DNA from 2 places in the Staphylococcus delphini genome. Region 1 is predicted to be linked to the other one. Evidence: predicted binding sites of a transcription regulator. Region 1 holds the regulator's gene; the other holds the start of a gene.
The links. Region 1 encodes LexA, which represses DNA repair genes until DNA is damaged. Its sites were predicted from a motif close to CGAACATATGTTCG; they were not measured.
Positions count from the first base shown of each region.

Region 2: uvrB (excinuclease ABC subunit UvrB) is a predicted target of LexA. The motif match lies at 5,974-5,987, and genes of this name have one in related genera.

Region 1 covers NZ_LR134263.1:1,655,466-1,666,209, forward strand. The annotation lists gene EL101_RS07855 (YneF family protein) at 1-178, opposite strand, end outside; gene tkt (transketolase) at 336-2,321, opposite strand; gene EL101_RS07865 (DUF896 domain-containing protein) at 2,426-2,662, opposite strand; gene sosA (DNA damage-induced cell division inhibitor SosA) at 2,933-3,166, opposite strand; gene lexA (transcriptional repressor LexA) at 3,311-3,934, shown strand; gene EL101_RS07880 (CAP domain-containing protein) at 4,147-5,136, opposite strand; gene guaC (GMP reductase) at 5,170-6,147, opposite strand; gene rpsN (30S ribosomal protein S14) at 6,228-6,497, opposite strand; gene rpmG (50S ribosomal protein L33) at 6,669-6,818, shown strand; gene EL101_RS07900 (amino acid permease) at 7,172-8,623, shown strand; gene EL101_RS07905 (hypothetical protein) at 8,797-9,111, shown strand; gene EL101_RS07910 (Cof-type HAD-IIB family hydrolase) at 9,266-10,069, opposite strand; gene thrB (homoserine kinase) at 10,254-10,744, opposite strand, start outside.
Region 2 covers NZ_LR134263.1:2,272,553-2,283,296, reverse strand. The annotation lists gene EL101_RS10730 (ComF family protein) at 1-54, shown strand, start outside; gene hpf (ribosome hibernation-promoting factor, HPF/YfiA family) at 119-679, shown strand; gene secA (preprotein translocase subunit SecA) at 1,106-3,634, shown strand; one part of gene prfB (peptide chain release factor 2) at 3,674-3,745, shown strand; one part of gene prfB (peptide chain release factor 2) at 3,747-4,778, shown strand; gene EL101_RS10710 (YfbR-like 5'-deoxynucleotidase) at 4,986-5,627, shown strand; gene EL101_RS10705 (CsbA family protein) at 5,633-5,878, shown strand; gene uvrB (excinuclease ABC subunit UvrB) at 6,048-8,030, shown strand; gene uvrA (excinuclease ABC subunit UvrA) at 8,036-10,744, shown strand, end outside.

The DNA of each region.
Region 1 (10,744 bases):
TTTTCTTTTGAGATGGTTTTTGTCCCATCTGCATCATCATCATGCGTAACATTTCTTCATTGATTGGTGGGTTTTTCTTTAAATAATCCATCATATATTTACGTGCTAAGAAAAAGCCCCCAACTAATCCACCGATAAGTGCAATAACAATTAATAAAATTGCTAACCATGTAGCCATAGTTTCACCCACTTTCTTTATCCTTTTGCATTTTACTAAAATTATGTATGCTTTTCAAGATATGGAAGACAAATTTATACCAAATCCAAAAAGAAAAGCCGAGCTCAAAATCGACTGATCGAGCTCGACGCTATATTTGACACTATTTTAGAGGAAATTATAATTTTTCAATTTCTGCTAAAACATTTTCTTTAGTGAAGCCGTATTTCTCAACAACTAAGTCGCCAGGCGCACTTGCACCGTAACGGTCGATACCTACGACAACACCGTTCATACCAACATATTTATGCCAACCTAATGAAGCTGCCATTTCAACAGCCGCACGTTTTTCAACATGTGGTAATAAAATTTCATCTTGGTATGCTTTTGATTGATTTTCAAATGCGTTCCAGTTTGGCATTGAAACGACACGTACACCTTTACCTTGTTCTTCAAGCGCTTTAGCAACGTCTACTGTTAAGCTTACTTCTGAACCAGATGCTAATAAAACATATTCTGGAGCTTTTTCAGTTTCGAATACAACGTAAGCACCTTTTCTTACGCCTTCTTCAACTGTAGATTCTTCCACATCTAATACAGGTAAACCTTGACGAGTTAATACTAATGCAGTTGGTGTGTCGTTTGATTCAACAGCGACTTTCCATGCAACACGTGTTTCGTTACCATCAGCTGGACGAATAACGTTTAAGTTAGGAATCGCTCTTAAACCAGCCAATTGTTCGATTGGTTCGTGAGTTGGACCATCTTCACCTACAGCAATTGAGTCATGTGTGAATACGAATGTTGAACGCAAGCCCATAATCGCTGCTAAACGTAATGCTGGTTTTAAATAGTCACTGAATACGAAGAATGTCGCACCATATGGGTGTAAACCACCGTGTGCAGCCATACCGTTAACCGCTGCAGCCATTGCGAATTCACGTACACCGAACCATACGTTTTTACCAATGCCATTTTCAGCAGAGAAGTCAGTTTCGTTTTTAACATTTGATTTGTTTGATGAAGCTAAGTCAGCTGAACCACCGAATAATGTTGGTACTGCTTTACTTAAGGCTTGAATCACATCACCAGAGTCTGCACGAGAAGCACCTTTGTGACCAAGTTCAAATTTAGGAAGTTCATTTTCATAGCCTTCAGGTAATTTACCTGCCATAGCATCTTCGAACTCTTTGTATAATTCAGGGTATTTCTCAGCGTATTGTTCCACTTTTTCTTTCCATGCTTTTTCGTTTTCATCCGCACGTTGAATCATTGTCGAATTGAAAATGTCATAAACTTCATCTTCAACATGGAAGTGTTTAGATGGATCAAGGTTATAGCTTTCGAATGTTAAGTTACGTTCTTCTTCACCAAGTGGCGCACCATGTGACGCGTTACTGTTAGATTTGTTAGGTGAACCGTAACCAATGATTGTTTTCACTTCAATGATTGTTGGGCCAGCTTGACCTTTAGCCTCATCAATCGCTTTATCAATCGCTTCAATGTCGTTACCGTCTTTTACAAGAATGTGGTTCCAACCATAAGCTTCAAAACGTTTTTTAATATCTTCAGAGAATGCTTTTGAAGCTTCCCCATCTAGAGAAATATCGTTTGAATCATAAAGTGTAATCAATTTGTCTAATTTTAAGTGCCCTGCAAGTGAAGCTGCTTCATGTGAAATACCTTCCATTAAGTCACCGTCAGATGCCAATACATAAGTGTAGTGATCAACAACGTCGATATCTTTGTTGAATTTAGCAGCTAAATGTTTTTCAGCCATTGCCATACCAACTGACATTGCAAAACCTTGTCCAAGTGGTCCAGTCGTAATTTCTACGCCTTGTGTATGGTGATATTCTGGGTGTCCTGGTGTTTTAGAATCCCATTGTCTAAACTGTTTTAACTCATCAAGTTCAAGTGAACCAGACACATGTAATAAACTATAAAGTAATGCTGATCCGTGACCTGCTGATAAAATAAAGCGATCTCTGTTGAAATATTCATGTGAATTTGGATTAAAGTTTAAATGGCGTGTCCATAAAGTATATGCCATTGGTGCTGCCCCCATTGGTAAACCAGGGTGACCTGAATTCGCTTTCTCAATAGCATCAATACTTAATCCACGTATTGTATTTATAGCTAAGCTATCATTTCGTTGACTCATTTGAAAATCCTTCCTTTCTCATTCCATATCATAATTACATTATAACCGAAACAGTGTCCGAAGCCTAATAAATGGCACCGCGTTATCCATTTTATTCAAAAATACTAACTACGCAATTGATTTTGCTTTTGAACTTCTTTTAATTTTTCAGGCGTTACATCGTTGCCATCTGGATCTATCACTTTTGTGTTTTCGATTTGGCTTTTAAAACTGCTTCTAAATACTTCTAGATACTCACTTCTTAATTGAGATTGTTCTTTTGCTTCCGTTTCAGTAAGGCCTTCACTTTTTTTCTTATTTGCGAGTTCATTAATTCGATTTAACTTTTCTTTACTAAGCATATGAGCTCTCCTCCGTGATTTTCTTTACAAAAATATAACAGAAAAATGTTATAAAACCAAACGCTTGAACTCGGTACGAAAGTAAGCGCTGTCATTGTTTGAGCGTTATTCAGAACTAATACTTTTTTCTCATATAGTATTTCATTTCCTCCACTAAAAAGACCCTTTCGTATTTTTAAAGAATTTACACATATTAAAGAAGAAACTAGAAAAAGACCATAGAGAAGATAACCTGAACCTTTTTCTCTCTATGGTCTTTGTGTGGCTTATTTAATGACTCAGCGTCACGGCTACAACGGACTGTTCGTTGGTATGATTGCGCTGCTGTTCGTATTTTTGATGTTGTTCTGTTTGTGTCGTTTTAAGTTGATGATCTGTCATTTCGTACGTTTGTTCTGTTTTGCTTGCATCAGTGGCGAGTAAAAAGAATGATAAAAATAAAATTAAAGAAATGATAAACACTGATAAGAACAAGTAAACCTCTGAACTTTTAATGTGAAGCATCTTCGTCACTCCTCGAACGTTTGTTTGTATTAATAATCTAACAGAACGAATGTTCTATGTCAACACCAAAACGAACAAACGTTTGTTAATGTTCGTGTGGTATGTTATAATATCAACAAATAGTACTGAGAAGGAGTGTGGAAAATGAGAGAATTAACAAAAAGACAAAGTGAAATATTTGAATTTATTAAACATGTCGTGCAATCAAAAGGATATCCACCAAGTGTTCGTGAAATTGGTGAGGCTGTGGGGTTAGCTTCAAGTTCGACTGTACATGGGCATTTGTCAAGATTAGAAGAAAAAGGTTATATTCGACGAGACCCTACGAAACCGCGCGCTATAGAGATTGTGAATGAATTGATGGGCGAACCTGTGAATATGGAAGAAACAATCTATGTGCCTGTCATCGGTAAAGTTACAGCAGGAACACCTATTTCTGCTATTGAAAATGTTGAAGAGTATTATCCGTTACCTGAACATTTTACATCGACACATAACGGCCAGATTTTTATCCTTAACGTTGTGGGAGATAGTATGATTGAAGCTGGTATTCTAGACGGAGATAAAGTCATTGTAAGAAGTCAATCGATTGCTGAAAATGGTGACATCATTGTTGCAATGACTGAGGAAGATGAGGCTACTGTAAAACGTTTCTACAAAGAAAAAAATCGTTATCGTTTACAACCAGAAAATAGTAGTTTAGAACCTATTTATCTAGAACAAGTTACAGTATTAGGTAAAGTCATTGGCTTGTTTAGAGAAATGTAATCTTGCGTAAACCACTCCTTCAAAAAACGGACCTTACAACTGATATGTAAGGTCCGCTCTTTCTAATTTTTATTCAGAATTTTTTTCACTTGTATTAAAATATCATCTGTTGTTTTCTTTTTATTCACAGTATTTTGCTTTGAATGGTTCTGCTTTGATGTCATTTAAATCACTTCCATGATTGCTATTCCCCAAAATTACCATTCAAAACATTATCCTATATAATTTTCAGTCCAATACGGCTGGCGTTTCTCATTAAAGTCAACACCTATACCGATTGTTTTGACATTTTCATTCAAAATATTTTTACGATGGCCACTTGAATTCATTAAGCCATGATGCGCAAAAATCGCACTCGTTTGACCATATGCCAAGTTTTCTGCCGCTGTCTGATATTGATGGCCGTCTTTTTCCATACGATCAAATGGTGATTCACCTTTAAGATTTGTATGGTCAAAATATTGATTTTCAGCCATGTCAGTACTATGTTTACGCGCAGTGCCAGCTAATTTGTTCGAATAGCTCAGGGGTTGCAAGCCTTTTTGAACTCTCTCAGCATTTAATAAATAATAATCTTCTTTCTCAAAACTTTCTTGTAAATATTTTGATGGGGCTGCATATTGACTGTTCAATCTATTTTCCATTTGATGACTGATTTGCATCAATCCTGTTAATTGATTATTTTCATGTTGATCATAAAAGGCAGTCGTATAAATTCCGTCTTTATCAAATATATCGTATTCATCGTTATCATTTTCATAAATGGTGCGACCTTTTTGAATCCCTTTAATTGGTTGGCCAAGTTCTTTACGTACCGCTTTTTGAGCCGTTCCGTATTTGACACCACTTTTCGATGTAATCATATTTTGATTTGTATATAAACCATGCACCTTATTGTCAATATAGCTGACCATCACAAAGTTGCTAAAATCTTGATGATAAACTTCCCATTTTGTTCCGTATTCATTACCAATTTCTGACTCAGGTTGACCTAACTTTTGTTCGACTTCTTCGCGACTCATATTCATTTGTATATTTCTAATTGCAAATTTTTGTTCATTCGGTTTTTTGAGTGTTGTTTCGTTCGTTTTACCTTCTACAAGTTGATCGATTTGTTGGGTAATCGGTGTCGCAATTTTAGAAAATGTTTCAATCGGCTGAATGGGTACGAGTAATAAGAGAATAATTCCGACACCAATCATTGAAAGAAATTTTTTGATAATGAACAGCTCCTTTTAGTCACGGTCTCCGTTAAATATAGAATTGCGTACAATAACATAATCTACTTTTCTCAATGCATCAACATCTTTGCCGCCCGCATATGAAATCGAGCTTTGCAAATCTTCCTGCATCTCTACAAGTGTATCTTGCAGTGAGCCTTTATGCTCTACAAACATCTTTTTGCCTTCAACATTTTTACGTTCGCCTTTTTGATATTCTGATGCACTACCAAAGTACTCTTTGTATTTTTTACCTTCTATTTCAACTGTTTCCCCCGGTGATTCCTCGTGAGCCGCAAAGAGGGAGCCAATCATGACCATCGATGCACCAAAGCGCACTGATTTTGCAATATCGCCATGTGTACGAATACCACCGTCTGCAATAATAGGTTTACGGGCAGCTTTACTACAATGATTGACTGCAGCTAATTGCCATCCACCTGTCCCAAATCCAGTTTTAATTTTTGTAATACAAACACGCCCCGGACCAATGCCGACTTTCGTTGCATCAGCGCCCGCGTTTTCAAGTTCTCTGACGCCTTCTGGTGTACCGACGTTACCTGCAATGACAAACGCTTTAGGTAAATGTTCCTTAATATATTGAATCATGTCAATCACTTGATCTGAATGCCCATGCGCAATATCAATTGTAATATATTCTGGTGTAAGATTCTCAGCTTTCAATGCATCAATAAATTCAAATTCACCAGGTTTCACACCTACAGAAATTGAAGCATATAACCCTTTACTTTGCATCTTTTTAACAAATGGTAAACGCGCTGCTTCATCAAATCGGTGCATAATATAGAAGTAATCATTTTGCGCAAACCATTCAGCCAAAGGTTCATTCATCACTGTTTGCATATTGGCTGGCACAACTGGTAATTTAAAACGTTTCGGTCCAAATTGAACTGATGTATCGATTTCTGAACGACTTTTTACAATACTTTTATTCGGGATGAGTTGGATATCTTCATAGTCAAAAATTCTCATAAAAAAAGCCCCTTTATCTTTTTATTCCTTTGATAATATACTATCTTTAAGGAACAAAGTAAAATAAAGAGGAAATCGCTTTACCAACTTGATTTTTTAACGCCAGGAATTTGACCTTTATGTGCATGTTCTCTAAATGCAATACGAGACATTTCAAATTTACGTAACACACCACGAGGTCGACCTGTCACTTTACATCTGCGTGTTAAACGTGTTGGCGAAGAATCTCTTGGTAATTTTCTTAATGCTTCATAGTCACCTTTTGCTTTTAATTCTCTACGTAATTCAGCATATTTTGCGACTAATGCTTCTCTTTTTTGCTCTTTGACAATTTTCGACTTTTTAGCCATATATATGAACACTCCTTACAAATCGTAATCATTACGTTTTACATATTAGCACATGTCTCTTCTTCTTGGCAAGACTTTAATTGATGAAAATAAAAAAGAGTTGGCAAAACGCCTGGCTCGTGCTAAAATAATAAATCGTAATAGTTTCAATTTGAAAAGGAGGGACTAGTCATGCGCGTAAATGTAACATTAGCATGTACTGAATGTGGTGACCGTAACTACATCACAACTAAAAACAAACGAACTAATCCTGAGCGTATTGAAATGATGAAGTATTGCCCAAGATTAAACAAACACACTCTACACAGAGAAACAAAATAATCATAGTGAACGATCACTGTCATTGATTGTGCGACGCTTATCACGCAAGTGCATCAATGCGTTAGCGAGCGCGTCACCTTGCTTATAATTAAAATACGACATAAGTCAAATGATTTCGAACATCATTTGACTTTTTTATTTGCCTTATCATCTTACAACTTTTCTACATATTGACCACAAAACTGCTTACACACTTTGTATCACGACGAATTTCTCCACCGTATTTTCTATTTTTCACACCCTATAATATTTCACAAAATATTTTATCGCTTTAAAGTCACAAATTTTTATTGAAACTCATCTCCTTAACAAGTAAAATATATAGAAAGCTAATTGTTGAGGAGAAGATATGTATGGAAGAAAAAAAATTAAGTAGAGGCCTCCAATCAAGGCATATTACAATGATTGCCATTGGAGGCGCGATTGGTACAGGGCTCTTTGTCGCAACTGGCGGCGTAATCGCTCAAGCTGGTCCAGGTGGTGCGATACTCGCCTATCTAGTCATCGGGGTGATGTTATACTTTTTAATGTCATCGATAGGAGAAATGGCCACTTTTTACCCTGTGTCTGGGGCATTTAGCAGTTATGCCAATCGTTTTGTAGACCCATCTTTAGGTTTTACGATGGGCTGGTTATACTGGACAATTTGGTCGCTAGTCACAAGTGTTGATATTATCGTTGCATCGAGTGTCATTAACTATTGGGATGCATTTCATTTCTTCTCACCGCTTGTATGGAGTTTAATCTTTATAGTCTTATTATTTTTAGTGAACATCTTTACCGTTAAAGCGTTTGGTGAAGCTGAATTTTGGCTTTCTTTAATTAAAGTGGTCACAATCATTATTTTCATCGTCTTAGGCATTTTAATGATTTTCGGTATTTTAGGAGGCCATTATTACGGTTTCGAGCACTTTACAACGGGTGAAGCCCCATTTGTTGGTGGTGTTTCAGGATTCTTAAGCGTCTTATTAATCGCAGGATTTTCCGTTGGTGGAACTGAGGTCGTTGCAGTAACAGCAGGTGAATCAGATAATCCAAAAACGTCTATGCCACGTGCGATCAAGCAAGTTTTCTGGCGTATTTTATTATTCTATGTATTGTCAATCGCGGTGATTTCTGCCATTTTATCCTATGCAGATCCAACATTACTCAATCAAAGTGGTTCAATCGCTCAAAGTCCATTTACGATTGTTTTTGATAGAGTCGGTATTGCTTTTGCAGCTTCTGTCATCAACGCAGTAATTTTAACATCATTACTTTCAGCTGCAAATTCAGGTGTTTTTACAACAAGTCGTATGTTGTTCTCATTAAGTCAAGACGGACAAGCACCGAAATTTTTAGGTCACATTCATTCACGTTCACAATTGCCATTACGCGCTTTATACACAACATTTATTTTCATTGCAGCCGTCACGATTTATGCAAACTTTAATCCACAAAGTGTCATGGGCTTACTCAATATTATTGGTGCCCTCGTAACATTTGTTTGGGCTTCAAGTATTATTGCTCAAATCAGATTACGACGTGCGATTAAAAAGCAAAATAAAGATATCAATCAATTGTTACCTTATCAGGCGCCGTTTTACCCTGTTGGACCTATTATCGTTATCGCAACGTTGTTATTCTTAATTTTCGGTAGTTCAGCTGAAGCATTTGTTCATTTTGATTTAGCGAAATTAGCACAAAACTTTTTACCTATTTTCATTTTATTACTCGTCTATATCATTCATAAGTTGATTCACAAAACACGCATCATTCCACTTGAAGAAATTGATTTAAGTGAACATGAATCTTATCGAGAGTAGACTCAAATCAAGGAGCCTTCCGTGTAGGGCTCTTTTTTTCGTCTTCCTTACTTCCATCACAATAACACCGTGTTTGAAAGTATGAATTTCAATAAAAAACTTGTCTATTCCATTTCCTACATATTGTGATTTCATGTATAATTAAATTAATAAATTGTAAAGGTGGGCACGTGATGATAGGACAAACAAACCTTTTCGATGATGTTTTAAAAACTGAAGAACGCTTTGTCATTGTGGTACAAGTTTTAGAAGAGAAAAACGGGAAGTTGTTGAAACGGACGTTAAGAGAGTATAGTAGTTTAACGCACGAACAAATGGAAAGTTTATTTCAACACTTAAAAGAGTTGTATTTGGAGACCGATTTTGAAGCGTCTCAATCGGCATTTGCCATCACCGTGTACACAAATTTAGATTATGCTGCAGATCAAGTGTATGCGCATATTAAACGTCATCGTGGCAAACATGAATGGACGCATACCGCGAAATAGTGAATCTTTTGAAGCGCTCTGTTAAGGAGTGCTTCATTTTTTACTGCCCAACATAATTAAATGACCCTTTCACCTACACGGCATTAGCGCAAACGAAAAGCAAGGTCGACATCGCTCATTGTTCAGCGAACCTCCCCCGCTTTCATAGCTTGGTTTATGACAATATTTGATCTAATGCGTACGGAATACCATCTTTATCGTGACTTTTTGTGACCATATCCGCATAAGATTTCACTTCATCTGACGCATTGTCCATCGCAACGGCTTTTCCGACCACTTTAAACATTTCAATATCATTTGCACTGTCACCGAATGCGACCATTTGATTCACATCTAAATCTAAACGTTCAGCTAATTTTTGAATCGCTTCTCCTTTAGAGACACCTTTACTCATAAATTCAAGGAAAAATGGCTTGCTCGTTGTCATATCAACCTCGTTATCAAATTCGCCATTCATATTTTTAATCAATTCTGCAATATGATCTTCATAGTCGACACCCATCACTTTAGGCACAGCGTCTTGAATATAGTCTTTAATATCGTCCACTTTTTTCATAGGCAGTCCTGTCAACTCTGATTCGATATTCATATATTCATGTTCGCCTTCATAAATAATCGTATCGTCATGGTAAGTTAATACGAAAAGTTCATGTTCACGGCAAAAGTCTACAATTTTATCGAATTCTGCTTTTTCAATGACTATTTTCGAAACGACTTTTTCACTAGAAAGTTCAATCGTTTGAGCCCCATTGTAACTCATAATATAACTTCCAAATTCATCCATCTTTAAAGCCTTTGCAGTCGGTAACATCCCCGCTGTTGGACGACCTGAGGCGAGTGCGATTTTTACGCCATTTTTTTGAAGTAATAATAAATATGCTGTTGTTTTATCAGAGACACGGTTTTCGGACGTCATTAGCGTGTCATCCATGTCCATAACGACTAAATCTGGTTTCATCTCCAAAACTCCTTTCAATTTGATTTTATCTTACACTAAACTGCAGTAAATTCAAAATGATAGAAGCTTAAACCAAAGCGCGCACATCAAGCTTTTGAACCGCATCTCCTTCAATCCTAATGTCTGTCAAAAAAGACTAGGAAACAATGAAAGTCCCCCAGTCTTTTCGCATGTTATCAATCACTTAAAAATGATGTGTCACTTTCGATACGACACCTGATGTATTGACAGTGGCAAGTTCAGAATGACAATCATCAACATGTTGGCGCAAAGCACGCACGAGTGGCCCACTGTTTTCTTTTTTAATCATTGTTAAAATTGTTGGACCCGCACCGGAAATCACAGTCGCATATGCGCCATGTTCGTGTGCAATGCGTTTTACCGCTTCAAAATCACGAATTAAATGTTGACGATACGGCTCGTGCAATCCATCTTGTTCCATCATTTGTCCAGCGAGTTCATAATGATGTTGAATGAAAGCACTGATCATCGTATTACTAATAGCACTATATTTAACTGCATCTTGATGTGTAATACTGTCAGGTAGAACTTTGCGTGCTTCCACCGTTTCAAGCTCGTACTCGGGTATGGAAATAATAAAGTCAACATCCGGCACTTCGATATGCGCAATACTTGTCACTTTTGTTTCAGCATTATGATAGCCGACAACCAAGC
Region 2 (10,744 bases), 620 kb from region 1:
GTATTATTACAACAAAAAGTCAGAAAATTAAGTATGTTAACGTTTGCGAGATAGCGTAAACATGTTAAAATATAAGTAAGGAATATATTATAAAAAGAGGTTGAAAGGAGCGAGCACTATGATTAACTTTGAAATTCATGGAGACAACCTCACAATCACAGATGCTATTAGAAATTATATTGAGGAGAAAATTGGTAAGTTAGAACGCTATTTCACTAATGTGCCAAATGCAACAGCGCATGTGAAAGTGAAAACATATCAAAATTCAAGTACTAAAATCGAAGTGACAATTCCATTGAAAAATGTAACGCTTCGTGCAGAGGAACGACACGATGATTTATATGCAGGTATCGATTTAATTAATAATAAACTTGAACGTCAAGTTCGTAAGTATAAAACACGCGTTAATCGTAAAAACAGAGACCGTGGTTATGAAGAGGATGTATTTACAGAAGTTGAAGCGACTGAACCAGAAGTGGAACAAGAAGCAACAGCGTCTGATATCGAAATCATTCGTTCTAAAACATTCAGCTTAAAACCAATGGACTCAGAAGAAGCTGTACTACAAATGAATTTATTAGGACATGACTTCTTCGTGTTTAATGATCGTGAAACAGATGGCACAAGCATTGTTTATCGTCGTAAAGATGGTAAATACGGTTTGATTGAAACTGAATAATCTCTAATCATGATAAAGAGATGACGTTCATTGCGTGGCACAACTCGATAACTAAAAAATCTTGATTGAACGCGTGATGAGTCGTACAAAAAAGGGTGGGGCAAGTGTATAAATCTAATCAGATGCATTAGATTTAAAGCTTGTCCCTTCTTTTATCAAATGGGAAATGTTTGTGTGCCGTATGGTTCAAAAGTCTGACTACAAGTTTTATATTTGGTTTATACGTCGAACGTCTTTCATAGTAGGAAGTTGATTCGAATATCATAAAGAAACATCATGCATTGTTATTTGACGGTATGAGGTATTATAATAAAATTGTTAAATGATACGTATATATATAAGTGGTTTGAGTATAAATTTATACCGAAAAATGATATGATGGATAGTTGTAAGCGGCACAGTTTTATGGCTAAAGGAGCGAACAAAATGGGTTTGATAACTAAAATGATTGACGGTAATAAACGAGAAGTCAAACGTTTAAGTAAGTTAGCAGATAAAGTCATCGCATTAGAAGAAGATATTGCATTGCTAACTGATGAAGAAATGAGAGCGAAGACGAAAGCTTTCCAAGAAGAACTTCAACAAATAGAAGACATTAAAAAACAGAATAATAAATTAGATGATATTTTACCGGAAGCCTTCGCACTTGTACGTGAAGCTTCTAAACGTGTGTTCAATATGACACCATATAAAGTACAAATCATGGGTGGGATCGCCATTCATAAAGGTGATATTGCAGAGATGAGAACCGGTGAAGGTAAAACATTAACTGCAACGATGCCAACCTATTTAAATGCATTAACTGGTCGCGGTGTGCATGTCATTACGGTAAACGAATATTTATCTAGTGTTCAAAGTGAGGAAATGGCAGAACTGTACAATTTCTTAGGTCTGTCAGTCGGCTTGAATCTCAATAGTTTAAGTACAGTAGAAAAACGTGAAGCTTATAGTAAAGATATCACGTACAGTACAAATAATGAACTTGGCTTTGACTATTTACGTGACAACATGGTGAATTACAAAGAAGACCGTGTGATGCGACCATTGCATTTTGCGATTATTGATGAGGTCGACTCAATTTTAATCGATGAAGCCCGTACGCCGTTAATTATTTCAGGTGAAGCGGAGAAATCTACATCTTTATATACACAAGCGAATGTATTTTCAAAAATGCTTAAAGCTGAAGAAGATTATAACTATGATGTCCAAACGAAAAGCATTCAGTTGACGGAACAAGGTATCGACAAGGCAGAACGCATGTTTAAAATTGAAAACTTATACGATGTGAAACATGTAGATGTGATTCACCATATTAACCTTGCTTTACGTGCGCATTATACAATGCAGCGTGACGTAGATTACATGGTAACCGGTGGCGAAATTCTGATCGTTGACCAATTTACAGGTCGTACAATGCCAGGACGTCGTTTCTCAGAAGGTTTACACCAAGCGATTGAAGCGAAAGAAAATGTACAAATTCAAAACGAATCTAAGACAATGGCGTCGATTACCTTCCAAAACTATTTCAGAATGTACAACAAGTTAGCGGGTATGACAGGTACAGCTAAAACAGAGGAAGAAGAGTTCCGTAATATTTACAACATGACTGTAACTCAAATTCCAACGAACCGACCTGTCCAACGTGTCGACCGTTCAGACTTAATTTATGTGAGTCAAAAAGGTAAATTTGATGCGGTTGTTGAAGAAGTGATTGAAAAACATCGCAAAGGTCAGCCTGTATTATTAGGTACTGTCGCAGTAGAAACATCGGAATATATCTCGAATTTATTGAAAAAACGCGGTATTCGTCATAGTGTGCTTAATGCGAAAAACCATGAAAGAGAAGCGGAAATTGTTTCAGGTGCAGGGCAAAGAGGCGCTGTAACGATTGCGACAAACATGGCCGGACGTGGGACAGACATTAAACTAGGTGAAGGTGTTGAAGAGCTAGGTGGTCTAGCCGTCATTGGTACGGAACGTCATGAATCACGCCGTATTGATGATCAGTTGCGTGGTCGTTCAGGTCGTCAAGGTGATAAAGGGGACAGTCGTTTCTATTTATCATTACAAGATGATTTGATGGTGCGCTTTGGTTCGGAACGTATGCAGGCGATGATGAGTCGTCTAGGCATGGATGATTCTACGCCGATTGAATCTAAAATGGTATCACGTGCTGTAGAGTCTGCACAAAAACGTGTAGAAGGTAACAACTTTGATGCGCGTAAACGTATTTTGGAATATGATGAAGTTTTACGTAAACAGCGTGAAATCATGTATGAAGAACGTAATCAAATCATTGACCAAGATCAAAGTACCGACCTAGTGATGCAAATGATGCATTCCACATTAGACCGCGCATTGCTACATTACGTGAATGAAGACGAAGAAAAGATGGACTACGAGCCACTCATTCACTATGTTCAAGACATCTTTTTACATGAAGGTGACTTAACAGAAAGTGAAATTAATGGCAAAGATAGAGAAGATATGTTTGAAGTCATTTGGGCGAAAATTGAAGCTGCATATAATCGTCAAAAAGATCAACTTGGCGAGCGTATGCCGGAGTTTGAACGTATGATATTATTGCGTTCAATCGACAATCATTGGACATCACATATTGATACAATGGACCAACTCCGTCAAGGGATTCATTTACGTTCGTATGGTCAACAAAATCCATTGCGTGACTATCAAAACGAAGGACATCAATTGTTCGATATGATGATGCAAAGTATTGAAGAAGATGTCAGCAAATATATTCTGAAATCTGTCATCACGGTAGAAGAAGATGTTGAACGTGAGAAAACGAAAGAGTTAGAAGGTAAACACGTTTCAGCTGAAGATGGCAAAGAAAAAGTTAAACCACAACCTATTGTAAAAGAACATGAGGTCGGACGTAATGAACCATGTCCATGTGGAAGCGGCAAAAAATATAAAAATTGTCATGGCAAATAGTGGTGACAATAGTTGAATATTTAAAAGGAGCGATACATGATGGAATTGTCCGAACTTAAACGCAATATGGATAGTTATAGCGCAAAATTAGAACAACTTAGGGGGTCTCTTTGACTTAGAAAACAAAGAGACGAACATCCAAGAATACGAAGAGATGATGGCGGACCCACAGTTTTGGGATAATCAAGAGCGTGCGCAAACGATTATCGATCAAAACAATGCGATTAAATCCGTTGTAAACAATTACTATGAAGTTGCTGAAACGCTTGAAGAGATGGTGGCGACGTATGAATTGCTACAAGAAGAATATGATGACGAAATGAAAGATGATTTAGAACAAGAAGTCATTGGATTCCAAACGAAAGTGGATCAATTCGAATTGCAACTCTTGCTGGATGGCGAGCATGATGCAAACAATGCCATTCTCGAGCTACATCCTGGTGCGGGTGGTACAGAATCTCAAGACTGGACAAATATGTTGTTACGCATGTACCAACGTTATTGCGAACAGCAAGGATTTAAAGTAGAAATTGTGGATTACCAAGCAGGCGATGAAGCGGGTGTGAAGAGTGTTACGATGCTCGTCAAAGGACACAATGCTTATGGCTATTTAAAAGCAGAAAAAGGTGTGCACCGTCTCGTTCGTATTTCGCCGTTTGATTCTTCAGGTCGTCGCCATACGTCATTTGCGTCATGCGATGTCATTCCTGAATTTAACAACGAAAAAATCGAAGTTGAAATCAACCCAGACGATATTACTGTGGATACTTTCCGTGCTTCGGGTGCAGGGGGTCAGCATATTAACAAAACTGAATCAGCCATCCGTATTACGCACCATCCGACAGGTATTGTTGTGAATAACCAAAATGAACGTTCACAAATTAAAAACCGAGAAGCAGCCATGAAAATGTTGAAAGCAAAACTTTATCAACTCGAGCTAGAGCAAAAAGAACAAGAGCTCGCTGCGATTCGTGGTGAACAAAAAGAAATTGGTTGGGGCAGTCAAATTCGTTCTTACGTGTTCCATCCTTATTCAATGGTGAAAGATCACCGTACAAACGAGGAAACGGGCAACGTCAACGCAGTCATGGACGGTGAGATTGGTCCGTTTATCGAAGCGTATTTAAGACATCAAATGCAATAAGATGAAACGTATCTCAAACTAGGGGCTAGGGCATTCAATTGTTCAAGCCCCTGAATTATATGGATGATGAAGACGTTTGATGTTTAGTATGTGCACGTACAAGCATTTTTTCAAAAGATAGAGAAACAAGTGATATAAACAATATAAATGTGTTAATATAATCAACAAATGGACATCAAATGTAAACATGACAGGAGGAGGTTGATTATGGGAATTCATCAATATTTTAAAAGGTTATCAGACTTAGAAAAGCTCATTCGATTACCCGGGAAATTTAAATACTTCGAGCATAATGTAGCCGCGCACTCTTTCAAAGTTACAAAAATTGCCCAGTATTTAGGTACGGTTGAAGAGCATCATGGCAAGACAGTGGATTGGAAAAGTTTATATGAAAAGGCGCTCAACCACGACTTTGCCGAAGTATTTACAGGAGATATTAAAACGCCTGTGAAGTATGCAAGTGGTGAATTGAAAAAACTGTTCTCACAAGTGGAAGAGGAAATGGTTGATACATTCATTAAAGAAGAAATTCCAGAACAGTATCAAGATATTTACCGCCGTCGCTTACAAGAAGGTAAAGATGACTCGTTAGAAGGACAAATTCTATCAGTCGCAGATAAAATTGATTTATTGTATGAAACATTTGGTGAAATACAAAAACGTAATCCTGAACCTCTATTTTTTGAAATTTATGAGATGAGTCTTGAAACGATTATGCAATTTGATCATCTGGCTTCCGTACAGGATTTTATTGAAAATATTATTCCAGAAATGTTAACTGAAAGATTTATACCACGCACTGAATTAAAAGAAATGACGATGCAAATCCTAAATAAAAGAAAGATGTGATAGGGTTGATTTGGTATCTATTGGCCGCTTTTTTTCCTTGTGTCCTTGTGGTTGTTTTCAGCGCGATAACGAGAAGTAAATGGATGGGAACGCTCATTACATTAGTCGTGATCGGTGCATCAGTTTATAAAGGTTTTTTCCATAATGAATGGATTATTTTCCTTGACGTTGTATCATTGTTAGCAGGGTATATTATTGTAGAAGAACTCAAAATTCATCATATCGAGCATGATAAAGAAGGCGGTATGTGATTGTTGTGCAAATGTCCTCGTAATTATAGCGGCATCAGGAGTGAATCTGACACAGTTTGAATGTAATCAGAAGCACTCCTCTTTGTGTTGGATTACGAACAAATGTTTGTATTTTGTCGTTGTGTTCTGTTAAAATATGAGTATTAAGCAGATAGGAGGCGGACAGTGAATGGAGCATCATGACTTTAAAATTGCTTCAAATTTCGAACCACAAGGGGACCAACCCCAAGCAATCAAAGCACTGGTAAAAGGGATAGAAGAAGGCAAGCGTCACCAAACATTACTCGGTGCAACAGGTACGGGTAAAACATTTACGATGAGTAATGTCATTAAAGAAGTGGGCAAACCGACGCTGATTATTGCGCATAACAAAACGTTGGCAGGGCAATTGTACAGTGAATTCAAAACCTTCTTCCCTGAAAATAGAGTGGAATATTTTGTGAGTTACTACGATTATTACCAACCAGAAGCGTATGTTCCGTCTACCGATACGTTTATTGAAAAAGATGCGTCAATTAACGATGAAATAGACCAACTCCGACATTCAGCAACGAGTGCGCTGTTTGAACGAGATGATGTCATTATTATCGCCAGTGTAAGTTGTATTTACGGTTTAGGTAATCCAGACGAATACCGTGACTTAGTTGTGAGCATTCGTGTAGGGATGGAAATGGATAGAAGCGAGTTGTTGCGAAAGCTCGTTGACGTACAATATACACGAAACGACATTGACTTTAGACGCGGAACATTTAGAGTACGCGGCGATGTCGTTGAGATTTTCCCAGCTTCACGTGAAGAGTTATGTATTCGTGTGGAATTTTTTGGTGATGAAGTCGACCGTATTAGCGAAATTAATTATTTAACGGGTGAAGTATTAAAAGAACGTGAACACTTTGCGCTTTTCCCAGCTTCTCACTTCGTAACCCGTGAAGAAAAAATGAAGATTGCGATTGAGCGTATTGAAAAAGAATTAGAAGAACAACTGGCATATTTAAGAAGTGAAAATAAATTACTCGAGGCGCAACGTTTAGAACAACGAACGAATTATGATTTAGAGATGATGCGCGAAATGGGCTTTACGTCGGGGATTGAAAACTATTCGGTTCATCTTACGTTACGACCACTTGGCTCTACACCGTACACTTTGTTAGATTATTTTGGTGATGATTGGCTGATTATGATTGATGAGTCGCATGTAACGTTACCTCAGATTCGTGGTATGTACAACGGTGACCAAGCACGTAAAAAAGTGTTAGTTGAGCATGGTTTCCGTCTTCCGAGTGCTTTAGACAACAGACCATTGAAGTTTGAAGAGTTCGAACAAAAAGCGAAACAACTCGTTTATGTATCGGCGACACCAGGCCCATATGAAATCGAACATACAGATGAAATGATTGAACAAATCATTCGACCAACTGGCTTGTTAGATCCGAAAATCGAAGTCCGCCCTACGAAAAATCAGATCGACGACTTGCTCAGTGAAATCCAAGAACGAACAGAACAAGGCGAACGTGTACTGATCACAACGTTAACGAAAAAAATGAGTGAGGATTTAACGACTTATTTAAAAGAAGCCGGTGTAAAGGTCAATTACTTGCACTCTGAAATTAAAACGTTAGAACGGATTGAAATTATTCGAGATTTACGTATGGGAACATTTGATGTGCTCATCGGTATTAACTTGCTTCGAGAGGGACTTGATATTCCAGAAGTATCATTAGTGGTGATTTTGGATGCGGATAAAGAAGGTTTCTTACGTTCTGAGCGTTCGTTAATCCAAACGATGGGCCGTGCAGCGCGTAATGATAAAGGGCATGTCATCATGTATGCAGATCGAATAACGGATTCCATGAAAGTCGCGATTGATGAAACGGAACGACGTCGTGAAATTCAAATCGCATACAATGAAAAACATGGCATTGTACCGAAAACAATTAATAAAGAGATTCATGATGTCATTAGTGCAACGGTCGAAACGGATGAAACAAATGAAGATCAACGTAAAGAAGTACCGAAGAAAATGACGAAAAAAGAACGTGAAAAAACGATTGAAAATGTTGAAAAAGAAATGAAAGAAGCCGCAAAAGCATTAGATTTTGAAAGAGCAACCGAATTAAGAGATTTATTATTTGAACTAAAATCAAAAGGGTGAAATGCATGAAAGAACCATCAATCGTAGTGAAAGGGGCCCGTGCCCACAATTTAAAAAATGTTGATATCGAATTGCCAAAAAATCAGTTAATTGTCATGACAGGACTGTCGGGATCAGGAAAGTCTTCGCTTGCATTTGACACGATTTATGCTGAAGGGCAACGTCGATATGTGGAGTCTTTAAGCGCATATGCTCGTCAGTTTTTAGGGCAAATGGATAAACCAGACGTAGATACTATCGAAGGTCTGTCTCCAGCGATATCGATTGATCAAAAGACAACGAGTAAAAACCCGCGTTCAACGGTGGCGACTGTAACGGAAATTTATGATTACATTCGTCTCCTTTATGCGCGTATCGGAAAGCCTTTTTGTCCCAATCATGGTATCGAAATCGAATCACAAACTGTACAACAAATGGTCGATCGTATTATGGAATTGGAAGAACGTACGAAAATCCAACTGTTAGCACCTGTTGTGAACCATCGTAAAGGGACGCATGAAAAATTATTAACGGACATCAGTAAAAAAGGTTATGTACGTGTGCGTGTTGACGGTGAAATTATGGACGTGACACAAGTGCCAGAACTTGATAAAAATAAAAACCATACGATTGAAATTGTGGTGGACCGTTTAGTTGTGAAACCGGGTATTGAAACACGTTTAGCAGATTCCATCGAGACCGTACTTGAATTAGCAGACGGTCGACTCGTTGTGGACATTATTGATGGAGATAAGCTGGAGTTTTCAGAAAAGCATGCATGTCCAATTTGTGGCTTTTCAGTCGGTGAGTTAGAGCCGAGAATGTTCAGTTTTAACAGTCCATTTGGCGCGTGTCCAACGTGTGATGGTTTAGGTCAAAAGCTAACTGTAGACTTAGATTTAGTCGTTCCAGATAAAGATAAAACACTGAATGAAGGCGCGATTTTACCGTGGGAGCCGACAAGTTCGGACTTTTATCCATCGATGTTAAAACGTGTGTGTGAAGTGTATAAAATCAATATGGATAAACCATTTAAAAAATTAACTGAACGCCAAAGAAATATCATTTTATATGGTTCAGGGGACAAAGAAATTGAGTTTACATTCAAGTCGAAATTCGGTCAAGAGCGTAAACGTACGATGCCGTTTGAAGGGGTAGTCCCGAATATTGAGCGTCGTTATCATGAGTCACCTTCAGAATATGTACGTGAAATGATGCAAAAATATATGGGGGAACAAGTGTGTGAAACGTGTCATGGCCAACGATTGAGTCGTGAAGCGTTGTCGGTTTATGTAGCAGGTAAAAATATCGGCGAAGTGGTAGAACAATCCATTAAAGAAGCTTTGATATATTATGAAAACATCGAGCTATCTGAACAAGATGCACAAATTGCCCATTTAATTTTAAAAGAGATTACGTCGCGGTTAGCCTTTTTAAATAACGTTGGACTCGATTATTTAACGCTGAACCGTTCATCTGGCACATTGTCAGGTGGGGAGGCGCAACGTATTCGACTAGCAACACAAATTGGTTCTCGTTTGTCAGGTGTCTTGTACGTGCTAGATGAGCCTTCTATTGGCTTACATCAACGTGACAACGATCGTTTGATTCATACATTACAAGAAATGCGCGATCTCGGGAACACATTAATTGTAGTTGAACACGACGAAGACACGATGATTGCGGCAGACTACCTTGTTGATATTGGTCCAGGTGCGGGTGAGCATGGTGGTGAAGTCGTTGCGAGTGGTACGCCGAAACAAGTGATGCGTAACTCAAAATCACTCACAGGTCAATATTTAAGTGGCAAAAAGTTCATTCCCGTTCCGGAACATCGTCGTCCAGTGACTGACCGTAAAATTTCAGTCAAAGGTGCGCGTAGTAATAACCTCAAAAATGTCGACGTTGATTTTCCACTTTCTGTCATGAATGTTGTGACAGGGGTATCAGGTTCAGGAAAAAGTTCGCTCGTGAATGAAGTGTTGTACAAATCATTAGCTAAGGCGATTAATAAATCAAAAGTCAAACCTGGTGAACATGACGAAATGACAGGCATGGATCAAATCGATAAAATTATTGATATCGATCAGTCGCCTATAGGAAGAACACCACGTTCTAACCCAGCCACATATACAGGCGTATTTGATGATATACGAGACGTCTTTGCCTCAACGAACGAAGCAAAAGTACGTGGTTATCAAAAAGGGCGTTTTAGTTTTAACGTTAAAGGTGGCCGTTGTGAAGCGTGTAAAGGTGATGGTATTATAAAAATAGAGATGCATTTTCTACCTGATGTGTATGTGCCTTGTGAAGTATGTCATGGCAAACGTTACAATCGTGAGACGTTGGAAGTCACTTATAAAGGAAAAAATATTGCTGACGTATTAGAAATGACTGTAGAAGACGCAACTCAATTTTTTGAAAACATTCCTAAAATCAAGCGCAAATTACAAACGTTAGTCGATGTTGGATTAGGCTATATTACGCTTGGGCAACCTGCAACGACACTTTCAGGTGGTGAAGCGCAACGTGTTAAACTCGCCTCAGAATTACACAAACGTGCAACAGGACGCTCAATTTATATTCTCGATGAACCGACAACAGGCTTACATGTCGATGATATTAGTCGATTGTTAAAAGTGCTCAATCGACTCGTTGAAAATGGTGATACCGTTGTGATCATCGAACATAATTTAGATGTCATTAAAACAGCAGATAACTTAATTGATTTAGGT